One region of the Micromonospora robiginosa genome, then DNA from elsewhere that is predicted to be linked to it. Evidence: riboswitches for the same ligand, from Rfam matches in the RefSeq annotation. Region 1 holds a riboswitch; the other holds the start of a gene.

Region 1 (7,275 bases):
GCCACGATCGGCCTGGCGGTCGCGCTGTCGCGCAGCCCGACGCCGGTCGCCCCACCGGCCGACGCCGACCCGGTGACCGAGGTGCTCGGTTTTCCGATGCCATCCGCGCCCACCGTCGCGCACCTGCTCGGCCAGCCGCTGCCCGACCTGTTCTTCCTCACCGTGACCGTCGTCGGCATCGGCGGCTACCTGGCCGGCGTGCGCCGGCTGCGCCGTGGCGGGCACCGCTGGCCGGTGGCCCGCACCGCGAGCTGGATCGCCGGTCTGCTGGTGCTGGCCGCCGCCACCGGCCTCGGCTTCGCCCGCTACGCCTACGTGCTGTTCAGCGTGCACATGGCCCAGCACATGGTGCTGTCCATGATGGTGCCGATCCTGCTGGTCGGCGGCGCGCCGGTCACGCTCGCGCTGCGGGCGTTGCGCCGCCCCACCGAACCGGAGGTACGCGGGGCCCGGGAGTGGCTGCTGCGCGCCCTGCACAGCCGCGCCGCCCGGCTGCTCACCCATCCGCTGGTGGCGCTCGGCATCTACACCGCCAGCCTGTTCGGCCTCTACTTCAGCGATCTGCTGGGCACGTTGATGCGCTCGCACCTCGGGCACCTGGCCATGCTGGGACACTTCGTGCTCTCCGGCTACCTGCTGTTCTGGGTGCTCATCGGCATCGACCCCGGCCGACCCCGGCTCCCCCACCCGATCCTGGTGCTCATCCACTTCGCCGCGATGATGGCGCACGGCTTCTTCGGCCTCGCGCTCATGCAGACCACCACCGTCATCGCCCCCGACTGGTATCTCGGCGTCCATCCCGACTGGGCCTCGTCGCTGCTCGACGACCAGAAGCTGGGCGCCGGCATCGCCTGGGCGTTCGGCGAGATCCCCGCCGCCGTCGTGATGGTCCTGCTGGTTCGGCAGTGGATCCGGGCCGACCAGCGCGAGCAGCGCCGTCTTGACCGGGCCGCCGACCGGGCCGAGGCCACCGGCGAGGACGACGACCTGGCCCGCTACAACGCGTTCCTGGCCGCCGCCGCACGCGACCGGAACTGATCGGCACATCGGCGGGAACTTCCGCGCGGCCCCGCCCGACCATCCACCCGGGAGACGGCAACCGCGCACCACGCACGGCTCGACGGGCAGCGGGCCCGTCATATCCCAATTTCCATTTCCCGATCGGAGTTGCCCTGATGTCCGTGACCGAACTGCCCGGCGACCGCGCGCCGGACTCCCCCGCCGCGCCGGCCGAACCGCCCCGGCCGGCGCGGCGGCCCACGCCGCTGACCGCGCTGCTGACCCGCCTGCACTTCTACGCCGGCATCCTCGTCGCGCCGTTCCTGCTGGTCGCCGCGCTCACCGGGCTGGCCTACACGCTCACGCCGCAGCTCGACGACGCGCTCTACGGCGACACGCTCACCGTCTCCACCGTCGGGGAGCAGGCCCGGCCGCTCGCCGAGCAGATCGCCGCCGCCCGCGCCGCGCACCCCGACGGCACGCTCACCGGCGTGCAGCCCGGCGACGGCGACAGGACCACCCGGGTGGTGTTCGCCCGCGACGACCTCGGCGACCGGCAGCACACCGTCTACGTCGACCCGTACACCGCGCGGGTCACCGGCCGGTTGACCACCTGGTTCGGGTCGACGCCGGTCACCACCTGGCTGGACGACCTGCACCGCAACCTGCACCTGGGCGACGTCGGCCGGCACTACTCGGAGATCGCGGCGAGCTGGCTGTGGGTGCTGGTGCTGGGCGGCGTGGTGCTGTGGTGGCGCCGGCGCGCCGCCGGCCGGGCCCGCGCCCGGCACCTGCTCGTACCCGACCTGTCCGCCGGGCGGGGCGTGCGGCGCACCCGGGGCTGGCACGCCACCACCGGTGTCTGGCTCGCCGTCGGCCTGCTGTTCCTCTCCGCCACCGGCCTGACCTGGTCCCGCTACGCCGGGGCGAACTTCGGCGCCGGCCTGGACGCGCTGCGTGCCGGCGCACCGGAGATCTCCACCGCGCTCGCCGGCGCGCCGCCCACCGCCGGGGGTGGCCACCAGCACGGCGGGCCGGCAGTCGCGCCGGCGGCGGACCCGGCGACCTACGACCGGGTGCTGGGCAGCGCCCGCGCCGCCGGTCTGTCCGGACCGGTCGCGATCACCCCGGCGGCCGAGGACGGTACCGCGTGGACGGTCGCGCAGACCGACGACCGGTGGCCGGTCGGCTACGACCGGGTCGCCGTCCACCCGGTCACCGGCACGGTGACCGCGCGCAGCGACTTCGCCGACTGGCCGATGCCGGCGAGACTCAGCAAGCTCGGCATCCAGGCCCACATGGGCCGGCTCTTCGGGCCGGTCAACCAGGTCCTGCTCGCCGCGCTCGCGCTCGGCCTGCTCTGCGTCGTCGTCTGGGGATACCGGATGTGGTGGCAGCGCCGCCCCACCCGCGCCGGCCGGCAGGCCCCGCTGGGCGCGCCGCCGGCCCGCGGGGCGGTACGCGGGATGTCGCGCTGGGCACTGCTGGCCGGGGTGCCGGTGCTGGTGGCGCTCGGCTGGGCGCTGCCATGGTTCGGCGGCACGCTGCTCGGTTTCCTGGTGGTCGACGCCGTGGCCGGACTGCTCCGGCGACGCCGACGCCCGGCGGCCCCGGTCTCGCCCGCCCCAGCCGGCAGTTGACCGGCGGTGCGGTGGGGCGCCCGGTCGGGGGCCCCACCGCCGGCCCGGAGCTGGCACTGTGGACGGATGACGGACATCGACGCCCGCCTCCCCCATCCCTTCTACCAGGACGCCGACGGCGTGAACCGCCCGCCCGGCCCGCGCAAGCACCCGGACTACGCCCGGTTCGCCGCCGGCCCCGGCGTGGTCCCGATCGTGCGGCAGGTGAACGGTGAGCCGGTCCCCGCGCTGCTGATCTGCCGATATTCGGACGTCCGGGAGGTGCTGCGCCGCCAGGACGTCTTCTCCCGGGCCGCCGCCGCGCACGCCGACGAGGTCGACGTGGCGGGCACCATGCTCGGCATGGACGGCGACGCGCACGCCCGGGTGCGCGGCACGGTGAAGGACGCGTTCACCCGGCCGGCGGTCGACGCGCTGCGCGACGCCGTACGGGCCGCGGCCGAGGCGAGGCTGGCCTCGATGGTCGCCGCCGGCGCCCCGGCCGACCTGGTCCGGGACTTCGCGGTGCCGTTCGCGCTGGACGTGATCTGCGACCTGCTCGGACTGCCCGCCGAGGACCGGATGCGGTTCCGCCGGTGGGGCGACATGTTCCTCGGCGCCGGCGACCTGAGCCGCGAGGACGCCGCCCGCTCGGCCGAGGAGATGGGCGGCTACCTGTGGGGCCAGTTGGAGCAGCGCCGCGACCGCGCGGGTGACGACCTGCTCGGCCGGATCGCCACCGCGGCCGCCGACCAGCCGGCGGACGTCCAGATCAAGCTGCCCATCTCGCTCGTGGTGGGCGGGTGGGAGACCACGGCCAGTTCGATCGCCACGTTCGTCCACGTGCTCCAGACCGCGCCGTACGGGCCGGACGGGACCGGTTGGGCCCATCTGGTGGCGCACCCGGACCGGCTGGACGCCGCGGTCGCCGAGCTGGAACGGCTGCACTCGACCGCCAACGGCGACGAGATGCCGCGCCGAGTGATGGCGGACGTGACGCTGCCCAGCGGTGCCCGGCTGGCCGAGGGCGACATCGTGGTCCCGTCGCACGACGCGGCGAACCGCGACCCGGACGTGTTTCCCGACCCGGAACGGATGGACTTCGACCGGACGCCCACCCCGCACCTCTCCTTCGGCCACGGCCCGCACTACTGCATCGGGGCGCACCTGGGGGCGCTGGAGGTCCGCACCGCGCTCGGTCTGCTGCTGCGGGAGCTGCCCGGCCTGCGCCTCGCGGTGCCGCCGGACGAGGTCGGATGGAAGGCGGGGCACGCCATCCTCGGCCCGACGGGCCTGCCGGTCACCTGGTGACCGGGGTTAAGCGGGGGCCCCGCCTATACCGGAGGCGTTAAGCGGGGGCCCCTCCTTCGCCTCGCGGTCGAGGTGCAGGCGCAGCAGGAACGCAGCAGCCGGCGAGTATCGTCGCCGGCGCTCCCGAGCGCCATTCGCCCGCTGAGACGAAGCCGACACGCCGGACCCGACATCTGGTGTTGCCCACACGCCGGCACCGCCATATATGGTGTCCCCGTAGCTGGTTCGGCCGCGCCCCACGGGTGCGGCCGAGGCAAGAGGGAACCCGGTGGAAGTCCGGGACTGCCCCGCAGCGGTGAGTGGGAACGACCGCCGTCATCAGCACTGGGCCACCGGCCTGGGAAGCGACGGCCAGTAGGAACGAGTACGACGCCCGCGAGTCCGAAGACCTGCCAGCGCGCCGTGCGCTGCCGCGCGCGGCGGTCGACGGTCGCGCGGGACGACCGACGCCAGCAGCCGGGCCGGCCGTGCGTGCCGTGCCTGTTGGCGTCTCCCGCCGTCCGAGGCCATCGGAGTGACAGCGAGGAGAGGTCATGACGGTCGTGCGGGAGAACCCTCCGGAGCAGCGCCGGCTGGCGATGCGGGTCCGCAAGCGGGACGGCGACACCGAGCCGGTCGACGTCAACCGGATCGTCCGGGCGGTCGAGCGGTGGGTCGCCGACCTCGACGAGGTGGACCCGCTGCGGGTCGCCACCCGGACGATCAGCGGGCTCTACGACGGGGCGACCACGTCGGAGCTGGACCGGTTGTCGATCCAGACCGCGGCGGAGCTGATCGGCGAGGAGCCGCAGTACTCGAAGCTGGCCGCCCGCCTGCTGGCCGCGTACGTGGACGAGGAGGTCCGTGGGCAGCAGGTGACGCGCTTCAGCCAGTCGATCGGGTACGCGCACGGGCTGGGGCTGGTCGGCGACGACACCGCCGCGTTCGTGGCCCGGCACGCCGGTGAGCTGGACGACGCCGTGGACCCGGCCGGCGACCTGCGGTTCGAGTACTTCGGACTGCGCACGGTGGCGGACCGCTACCTGCTGCGGCACCCGGAGACGCGGCTGGTGGTGGAGACGCCGCAGTACTGGCTGCTGCGGGTGGCCTGCGGGCTGTCGCAGACGCCGGGCGAGGCGGTCGACTTCTACCGGCTGATGTCGCGCCTGGCCTACCTGCCCAGCTCCCCCACGCTGTTCAACTCCGGCACCCGGCACACCCAGATGTCGTCGTGCTTCCTGGTGGACTCCCCGCGCGACGAGTTGGACTCGATCTACGAGCGGTACCACCAGGTCGCGAAGCTGTCGAAGTTCTCCGGCGGCATCGGCATCTCCTGGTCGCGGGTGCGCGGGCGGGGCGCGCTGATCCGGGGCACGAACGGGCGCTCGAACGGCATCGTGCCGTTCCTCAAGACGCTCGACGCCGGGGTGGCCGCGGTCAACCAGGGCGGCCGGCGCAAGGGCGCGGCCTGCGTCTACCTGGAACCGTGGCACCCGGACGTGGAGGAGTTCCTGGAGCTGCGGGACAACACCGGCGAGGAGTCCCGGCGTACCCACAACCTGAACCTGGCCAACTGGATCCCGGACGAGTTCATGCGCCGGGTGGAGGCCGACGCCGACTGGTCGCTGATCGACCCGTCGGACGCGCCGGAGCTGCCCGACCTGTACGGCGAGGCGTTCGACGCCGCGTACCGGGCGGCGGAGAAGAAGGCGGTCCGGGTGGTGAAGGCCCGGGACCTGTACGGGCGGATGATGCGGACGCTGGCGCAGACCGGCAACGGCTGGATGACGTTCAAGGACGCCGCGAACCGGCTGTCCAACCAGACCGGTGAGCCGGGCAACGTCATCCACCTGTCCAACCTGTGCACCGAGATCCTGGAGGTCAACGACGACGCCGAGACGGCGGTGTGCAACCTCGGCTCGGTCAACCTCGGCGCGCACGTCACCGCCGCCGGCGTCGACTGGGAGGCGCTGCGGGCCACCGTGCGTACCGCGGTGGTCTTCCTCGACCGGGTGATCGACATCAACTACTACCCGGCCGCGCAGGCGGCGGCGTCGAACCCCCGCTGGCGGCCGGTCGGGTTGGGGCTGATGGGCCTGCAGGACGCGTTCTTCACGTTGCGCCTGCCGTTCGACTCGGCGGCGGCGCGGGAGCTGTCCACCCGGGTGCAGGAGGAGATCCTGCTGACCGCGCTGGAGACGTCCGCCGGGTTGGCCGAACGGTTCGGCCCGCATCCGGCGTACCCGCAGACCCGGGCTGCGAAGGGTGACCTGCACCCGGACCTGTGGGGCGCGGAGCCCGCGCAGCGCGAGCGGTGGGCTGCGCTGCGGGCGCGGGTCGCCGCGCACGGGCTGCGCAACTCGCTGCTGGTGGCGATCGCGCCGACCGCGACCATCGCCTCGATCGCCGGCTGTTACGAGTGCGTCGAGCCGCAGGTGTCCAACCTGTTCAAGCGCGAGACCATGTCCGGCGAGTTCCTCCAGGTCAACACGTACCTGGTGCGGGAGCTGAAGGCCCGCGGGCGGTGGACGCCGCAGGTCCGCGACCGGATCCGGCGCGCGGAGGGCTCGGTGCAGGGCCTCGACGAGCTGCCCGCGGAGGTGCGGGAGCTGTTCCGCACCGCGTGGGAGCTGCCGCAGCGGGCGCTGATCGACCTGGCCGCCGCCCGCGCGCCCTACGTCGACCAGTCGCAGTCGCTGAACCTGTTCCTGAGCGCGCCGACCATCGGCAAGCTCTCCTCGATGTACCGGTACGCCTGGGCGTCCGGCCTGAAGACCACCTACTACCTGCGGTCCCGACCCGCCACCCGGATCCAGCAGGCCACCGTCGCGCCGGTGCTCGCCCCGGTCGCCGACGCGGCCACGGCCTGCTCCCTGGAGAACCCCGAGAGCTGCGAGGCCTGCCAGTGACCGCGACCGCCGAGACCCGGCCCATGCTGCTCGACCCGGGCATGAACCTGACCCTGCGCCCGATGCGGTACCCGCACTTCTTCGACAGGTACAAGGACGCGATCAAGAACACCTGGGCCGTCGAGGAGGTGGACCTGCACGCCGACCTGGCCGACCTGGACCGGCTCTCGCCGGCCGAGCGGCACCTGGTGTCGCGCCTGGTGGCGTTCTTCGCCACCGGCGACACCATCGTCGCCAACAACCTGGTGCTCAACCTCTACCAGCACGTCAACTCCCCGGAGGGCCGGCTCTACCTGTCCCGGCAGCTCTTCGAGGAGGCGGTGCACGTCCAGTTCTACCTGAACCTGCTGGACACCTACGTGCCGGACGAGGCCGAGCGGTTCGCCGCGTTCGCGGCGGTGGAGAACATCCCGTCGATCGCCCGCAAGGCCGAGTTCTGCTTCCGGTGGATCGACTCC
Region 2 (7,275 bases), 360 kb from region 1:
CCGCCGGGGCGGAAGCCCCCACTCCATCGCTCCGGCGACTGGACTCGAACCAGTACCTCTACGGATCAACAGTCCGCTGCCCTACCGATTGGGCGACGCCGGAATAGTCGTGCCTGAGCACGATGGTGCGCCGCCAGGGACTCGAACCCTGCACCAGCCGATTAAGAGTCGGCAGCTCTACCCCATGAGCTAGCGGCGCCTGTCGGGTGGCCTCACCGTGAGCCGGGCCGGTCGGGCGCGACCCGACGCCCTCCGGCTCCAACCGGCGCACCACCGAGTGCGCCACATTCCCGTTGCGTACCCCCGGCGCGATTCGAACGCGCGACCCCTGGATCCGTAATCCAGTGCTCTATCCGCTGAGCCACGGGGGCATGGTGTCGTCGGGTGGACTCGAACCGCCGACCTCTTCCTTGTCGAGGAAGCGCTCTGCCATCTGAGCTACGACCCCACGCGTACCCGGAGCGCGATTCGAACGCACACGTCCCCGACCTGAACGGGGTGCCTCCTGCCGTTCGGCTACCCGGGCATGTCCTGCGTGCCGACGCCCGGCCTCGAACCGGGGACCTCTCCGTCATGAGCGGAGCGCTCCGACCATCTGAGCTACGTCGGCGTGGTGCCCTCGGCGCGAGTCGAACGCACACTGGCGACGTCCTCAACGTCGTGCCTCTACCGTTGGGCTACGAGGGCATTGCGCTCCCGGGCCAGGATTCGAACCCAGCTCTCCGCATCCAGAGTGCGGCGTCTTGCCGGCTAGACGACCCGGGAAGGTGACCGGCGGGACGCACTCCCGCCGGCCGGTTCCGTGCTGCACGGCGCTCGGTCGGTGTCGCAGGAGCAGGAAACGAACCCGCGTCCTTTCCGAATGCCTGTCAGGGTGCCCGCCAACGGGCCTACCTCAGCGAGAGCGGTCGGCGGGCATCGAACCCGCTGCTTCGATGTGGAAGATCGACGTGTCCGCCCAGTTCACCACGACCGCTTGGCATGTCGTACGTAGGCCGTACGGGACTCGAACCCGTAACCGTCCGGCTGAGAACCGGATGAGCTGCCAATTGCTCCAACGGCCCATGGGACAGGCAGCAGGCCGGGTACGCACTGCGGCGTTTCCGGTGCCACCACCCCATCGTCCGGGACCAGCGAGTCGAACGCTGTGTCTCCCGCTCCCAAAGCGGGCGGGTCACCGTCTCCCCCGTCCCGGAAGGTGTTACCCCCGGCCGGCGCCTGCCGGCGCCGACCGAGGCCTCTTCCATGCCATCCACTGTGGAGTTGAGAATCAACGGCGCCTCCGGCCGTGGCCGCGGCGAAAGCAGGAGCGACAGGGTTCGAACCTGCAACCTTCGGTTTTGGAGACCGGTGCTCTCCCGGTTGAGCTACGCCCCTCTGTGATTGATCGGGTAACGAAAAAGCCGCCCTTCCCCTGTCGGGTGGGCGGCTTTCCAGCTTCCGCTGGCGCTATTCGCGCCGCCACCCCGACTTCCAGTTCTGCTCACTCGCGCGCAGATCGTGGGCTCGCCCGATCGAGGGCAGCACGACACCACCGCGCGGCTTGGACCGCATGGTTTCGGTGAGGGCGTACTGCGACACGGGGAGCTCCTTTTCCGGTTCGGTTGACCTTGCTGATCAAAGGTAAGCTCGGTGTCCGCGGTTGGCAACGAATATTCCGGAGCCGCATTCACGCGCCGGGGTGGCGGCGTCGTCGGCGGGCAGCGGACGCGACGGCTAGCCCAGTGCGAGGCGGACGCCGAGCGCGACGAACGCGACCGCGCAGACCCGGTTGATCCGCCGCGACCACCGCCGGTCGGCCAACCGGCGGGCGAGCCGGCCGGCGCCCGCGCCGAGGGTGACGTCCACGGCGAGTTGCACGGCGACGAACAGGGCGCCGAGCAGGACGAGTTGCGCCGTGGCGTTGCCGGCGCCGGGGTCGACGAACTGGGGCAGGAACGCCACGCTGAACAGGATCATCTTGGGGTTGAGCAGGTTCGTCGCCAGGCCGCGCAGAAACGCCCGGCCGGGCGACGCGCCGTGGTCCGGACCGGTGGCGGTGACCGGATCGCGGTGGCGGGCGGCCCGGATCCCCAGGACGATCAGGTAGGCGGCGCCGGCCCATCGGATGGCGGTGAACAGGACCGGTGAGGCGCTGATCAGCGTGGCCAGTCCCCCGACCACCGCCGCGACGTGCACGGCTTCCCCGGCGGCGACGCCGAGCGCGGCGACGACGCCGGAGCGGGCCCCGTAGCGGGTGGCGTTGGCCAGCACGAACATCATGTCCGGGCCGGGTGTGATCATGAGGACGACGATCGCGGCGAGGTATCCGGTGAGGGCCGCCACGGACAGTCCGAGCATCGTTCAGCCCTCCCCGGCGCCGTCGAGCAGGGCCCGGCGCAGCGCCAGCCGGTGTTCCCGCCGGATCTGCGCCTCCCGGTAGCGTCGCCGGTCCCCGTCGGTCTGCGGCAGCAGCGGCGGGACGGCGCGGGGGTCGCCGTGGTCGTCCACGGCCACCATCACCAGGTGTGCCGTGGCCACGTCGACCGGCGGTACCGCGCGGTCCCAGCGGTCCGCGCTGACCTTCACCGCCACCTCCATCGAGCTGCGGCCGGCCCAGGTGATCCGGGCGTCGACGTGGACCACGTCGCCGACGCGGACCGCGCGCAGGAAGGCGGTCTCGTCGATGGCGGCGGTGACCGCCGGGCCGTCGGAGTGGCGGGCGGCGACGACCCCGGCGACCGAGTCGATCAGGTTGAGGATCCGGCCACCGTGGACCGTACCCATCAGGTTGGTGTGGTGCTGGTCCATGATCTGCGACAGGGTCAGGTGCGAGGCCGACGGTGGTCGGCCGGCGAGTGTGATGGTGTCGGGCACTGTGCGGGTCCGTCCTCGATGCAGCGGACCGCCGACCGGGGGGCGCGCGTCGAGGGCACGCCGACGGATCGCGTACGGCGTGTCACCCGCCCGACCCACCCGCGAGGTCGACGGCAGCGCGCACCGGTGGTGCGCGCGGCGCGGGCAGGTCTTCGGACTCGCGGGCCGGACCGGGTTCGGTCGCCTACTGGCCGTCGCTTCCCGGGCCGGTGGCCCAGTGCTGATGACGGCGGTCGTTCCCACTCACCGCTGCGGGGCAGTCCCGGACTTCCACCGGGTTCCCTCTTACGACACCCGGCCGTCGCCGACCGGGTGAACCAGCGCTGCGGCCATCGTAGTCAGAGGTCGGGGTGTCGGCGGCGGGACGGGGTGGGTGACGCCGGTCTCGTCGGTGCGCCCGACAGCGGCACCGGTCGTGGCTTCCCGATCGAGGATGGGAGGCGTCGGGTGCGGGCGGGACGGTTGCCCGTCCCGCCCGCACGGGCCGACGGGACGGGTCAGGCCAGTGGCTGCTCGTCCTCGGGGGTCACCAAAATCGTCCGGCGACGCCGGGAGGAGAGGAACAGCACGGCACCGGCCGCCAGCGCCGCGATGCCGATTCCGCCGATCAGCCCGGCTTGCGGACCGGTGACCGGCAGCCCGCCGTCACCGCCACCGTCGCCACCACCGGCACCGCCGTTGCCGCCGTTGCCGTTGCCGTTGCCGCCATCGCCGCCGCCGGTCTTGGCGGCCAGCACCACGGCGAACCCGTCCCGGTTGTCGCCGGGGTCCACGTCGGCCACCGGTACGGCGGCGGCGTTCGCGGGCAGTGCCGTACGCGCGGGCGTGGCGCGGTCCTTGGTCGACCGTTCGGTGAGGCCCTCCACCCGCACGGTCCCGCCCTGCACCGTCGCCGGCGCGGTGGCCGACGCGGGGGTCGTCACGAGGTTGTACAGCTCGACCGCCGAGTAGACCGCGTCGTCCGGGTCGGTGTCCTCGACGGCCGGAACGAGGGTGAGGCCCGGATAGGTGCAGACCGCCGAGCGGCCGGCGTCGCCGAGCACGCACTGGGTCGGGGGCTTGGTGAAGGTCACGCCCTTGGGTAGGCGCAGCGTGACCCGCACGCCGTTGACCGCCGCGCGGCCCTGGTTGGCGACGGTCTGCCGCAGCGCTCCCGTCTCGCCCGGGTTCAGCGTGCCGGTGGGCTCGGGCCTGCCGTCGGCGCCGACCCGAACCGACTGCTTCACGTCGCGGGCCACCACCGAGAGGTCGGCGCTGCGCTGGTCGACCAGCACCAGTGGGAACGATCTGGTGTTGTCGGCCGGATTCGCGTCCTTGTCGGACCCGAGGGTGACCGACACCTCGAAGCTGCCCTGGTAGGGCCCGGCGGCCCCGAAGACGGCCGCGTCGATGGGCACGTCGGTGGTTTCACCCGGCCCGGGGATCAGCTCCGGCAGCAGTTGGCAGTAGAACCCCCCGAAGTCGCCGTCGCACTCGCCCACGCCGCCACCGGCGTGCCAGATCAGGGCGACCGGCAGGGGGTCGGGGCCCTCTGCCGGCTGGCGAACACGGACGACGACGTCGCGTGGGGTCTCGTCCCCCCGGTTGCTGATCTTGAGGTAGACGACCTTCCGCTCGACGCCCAGCGGGATCGTCGTCCCGGAGGCGTCGACCGCGAGGTCCGGGCCACGCTTCGCCGCCGCGGCGGGCACGGCGGGAACAGCCACCCCGGCGAGGACGACCAGCGCGGCGGCGACAGTTCGCGACAGCCGCCGACGACCAAAGCTCATGGCAGGACCCTTCAGGACGCGCGGACAGTGTGCTTGGGAACACTATCGGCAATTGGCGTCCGCCAGTGCCCCCGCGCCATCACGGCGGGCCCGCTCCGGCGACGTCACGAGCGAGCAGGAAGCACTCACTCCGAGATCGCAGTCGCCTCCAGTTCGACGAGCACGTCGGGCTCGAAGAGGTGGTCCACCCCGATCAGCGACGCCGGCGGAAGGGGCCAGGGAAGGCCGAGTTCCTCGACGACCGATTCGATCCCGGCCATGAACGGCCCGATCTTCTCGGGCGACCAGTTGGTGACGTAGAAGGTCAACCGGACCACGTCCTCGAAGGACGCGTCGGCTCCGGCGAGGGCTCGGCCGGTGTTGCGCAGCGCCTGCGCGACCTGCCCGGTCAGGTCACCCGGGGCGACCGGTGAGCCATCCGCCAGTCGGGCGATCTGACCGCTGACGTGGATGTGACGCGACCCGGTGGCTACCGCCACGTGCTCGTAGGGGGTGTGCGGCTGAAGACCGTCGGGGCTGAAGCGGGTGACAGGCATCGTTTCTCCTCCACAGGAACCAACTCGGTTTACCATTGATACCTAGTTGACGGAGGACACTTCAAGGAGACCTGGTTTCATGCGCGATACCACCACCCCCCACGTCGGCGAGCTGCGCATCGACGCACCCCACCGCGAGTTGCTCGACCAGGTGCTGGACAAGTGGTCGCTCAGCGTTCTCAACGAGCTGTGCGAGCGCCCGTGCCGGTTCAACGAGCTGCGCCGGGCGGTCCCGGCGGTGACGCAGAAGTCGCTCACGGCGACACTACGACGTCTGGAGCGCAACGGGATCATCGAGCGCGAGGTGGTCGCGACTCGTCCGGTCGCGGTGGAGTACCGGATCACCCGGTTGGGAAAGACCCTGCGCGCCCCGGTCGACACGCTCCTCGAGTGGGCCGACACGTACCTGCCCCAGATCGAACACGCCCGCAAGGCGTTCGACGCCGAGATCGAATAGATGAGTACGCCCTGACCGAGGCCGGCCGGTCCGCGCACGGCATCGTCTACCGGCTGTGTGACCGGAGTCGCCGGCACCTCGACGCGGTCCTCGCCAGCCGGGACCGATTCGATTCGGGGTCAACGCAGCCACCATCGTCGGACCCGACGACGTCCGCAGGCTACGCCGACTAGCAGCACGCGCAGCCGGGGTGGCATCCGCAGGCGTCGCCTCCGTCGGCGGCGGGCTCACCGGCGACGGTGTCGGTGCCGGTGAGGGTGGCGGTCGGTGGGACGGCGCAGCAGGCGTCGCCGCGCCACGCCTCGCGGCCTTCCTTGACTGCGACGGCGGCGATGACCAGCGCGGCGATCGGGTCGGCCCAGGACCAACCGAACAGGCTGTTGACGCCGAGGCCGACGAGCAGGACCGCGGACAGGTACGTGCACAGCAGGGTCTGCTTGGAGTCGGCGACCGCGGAGCGGGAGCCGAGTTCCCGGCCGGCGCGCCGCTGCGCGTACGACAGCACCGGCATGATCGCCAGCGACAGCGCGGCCAGCACCAGGCCGATGCTGGAGTGTTCGGCGTCGGCGCCGCCGGCCAGCGCCCGGACCGACTCGACGGTGACGTAGGCGGCGAGGGCGAAGAACGACACCGCGATGACCCGAAGCGCGACCTTCTCCCGGGCCTGCGGGTCAGGGGCGGCGAACTGCCAGGCCACCGCCGCGGCCGAGGACACCTCGATGACCGAGTCGAGGCCGAAGCCGATCAGCGCGGTCGACGAGGCCACGGTGCCGGCGGTGATCGCCACCACGGCCTCGATGACGTTGTAGGTGATGGTGGCGGCGACGAGCAGCCGTACCCGGCGGGCGAGCACCTGGCGGCGGGCCGGCGACGGCCCGGCGGGGGTGAGGGCGACCAGGGGCAGGGTCATCAGCAGCAACCCTTCCCGGAGGCGTCCGGGCAGGCGGCGGGGTCGACGGCCAGGACGAGGCCGAGAAGGTCGGCCAGGGCGTGCGCCAGGCGAGCGTCGGCCAGCTCATAGCGGGTACGGCGACCCTGTGGCACGGCGACCACCAGACCGCAGCCACGCAGGCAGGACAGGTGGTTCGACACGTTCTGCCGGGTCGCGCCCAGCAGGTCGGCCAGCTCCGCCGGGTAGCCCGGCCCGTCCCGCAGCGCGAGCAGCAGCCGCGCCCGGGTCGGGTCGGACAGGGCGTGACCGAAGCGGGCCAGCACCTGCGAATGCATCAACGTCTCCACCCGCTGGATAGTACATCGAACGCTGTACAAAGCAAGACGAAGCCGCCTTGCTCCGCACACGGCCCCTGGAGCGGCCACCGAGGAGGTCGATCAGGCACCCATATGCTCAACGGGTGAAGGACAGCGAGCAGGCAGTGCTGACCGGGATCCTGCAGCCTGCCCAGGACGTGACCGGGTGACAGCGGCGGGCACGAGGTGCCGACCGCGTCCCACCGAGCGCCGGGCAGCGCTGGTCAGTCACCTGCCCTCAGCGCGCTGAGCACGGCCGCCACCTCCGGGCGTGACGCAGCCGGTCGCCGGACCGCAGCCGTGATGCGCCGGGTCAGCGGCGGGTTCAACGGCCGGGTCACCACCCGGTACCGCGGGTCGACCGCCAGCTTCGGCAGCATGGTGATCGAACGGCCGTTTTCCACGTGCT

The links. Region 1 has a riboswitch for cobalamin ahead of H1D33_RS07085 (ribonucleoside-diphosphate reductase subunit alpha). Riboswitches for the same ligand answer to the same signal wherever they lie in the genome.
Region 2: another riboswitch for cobalamin. It lies ahead of H1D33_RS05690 (acyl-CoA thioesterase); the one in region 1 lies ahead of H1D33_RS07085 (ribonucleoside-diphosphate reductase subunit alpha).

What each region holds. Positions count from the first base shown of each region.
Region 1 is NZ_CP059322.2:1,628,935-1,636,209, reverse strand. It holds gene H1D33_RS07100 (bifunctional copper resistance protein CopD/cytochrome c oxidase assembly protein) at 1-1,038, shown strand, start outside; gene H1D33_RS07095 (PepSY-associated TM helix domain-containing protein) at 1,176-2,639, shown strand; gene H1D33_RS07090 (cytochrome P450) at 2,706-3,929, shown strand; cobalamin riboswitch at 4,134-4,340, shown strand; gene H1D33_RS07085 (ribonucleoside-diphosphate reductase subunit alpha) at 4,463-6,817, shown strand; gene H1D33_RS07080 (ribonucleotide-diphosphate reductase subunit beta) at 6,841-7,275, shown strand, end outside.
Region 2 is NZ_CP059322.2:1,269,278-1,276,552, reverse strand. It holds tRNA gene H1D33_RS05750 (tRNA-Asn) at 30-103, opposite strand; tRNA gene H1D33_RS05745 (tRNA-Lys) at 124-199, opposite strand; tRNA gene H1D33_RS05740 (tRNA-Arg) at 299-371, opposite strand; tRNA gene H1D33_RS05735 (tRNA-Leu) at 454-526, opposite strand; tRNA gene H1D33_RS05730 (tRNA-Met) at 537-610, opposite strand; tRNA gene H1D33_RS05725 (tRNA-Leu) at 612-687, opposite strand; tRNA gene H1D33_RS05720 (tRNA-Gln) at 694-765, opposite strand; tRNA gene H1D33_RS05715 (tRNA-Gly) at 904-976, opposite strand; tRNA gene H1D33_RS05710 (tRNA-Glu) at 992-1,064, opposite strand; tRNA gene H1D33_RS05705 (tRNA-Trp) at 1,305-1,377, opposite strand; gene H1D33_RS05700 (hypothetical protein) at 1,450-1,581, opposite strand; gene H1D33_RS05695 (LysE family translocator) at 1,717-2,340, opposite strand; gene H1D33_RS05690 (acyl-CoA thioesterase) at 2,344-2,856, opposite strand; cobalamin riboswitch at 2,983-3,193, opposite strand; gene H1D33_RS05685 (COG1361 family protein) at 3,354-4,625, opposite strand; gene H1D33_RS05680 (RidA family protein) at 4,751-5,161, opposite strand; gene H1D33_RS05675 (winged helix-turn-helix transcriptional regulator) at 5,241-5,618, shown strand; gene H1D33_RS05670 (cation efflux transmembrane domain-containing protein) at 5,788-6,528, opposite strand; gene H1D33_RS05665 (ArsR/SmtB family transcription factor) at 6,528-6,845, opposite strand; gene H1D33_RS05660 (LysR family transcriptional regulator) at 7,091-7,275, opposite strand, start outside.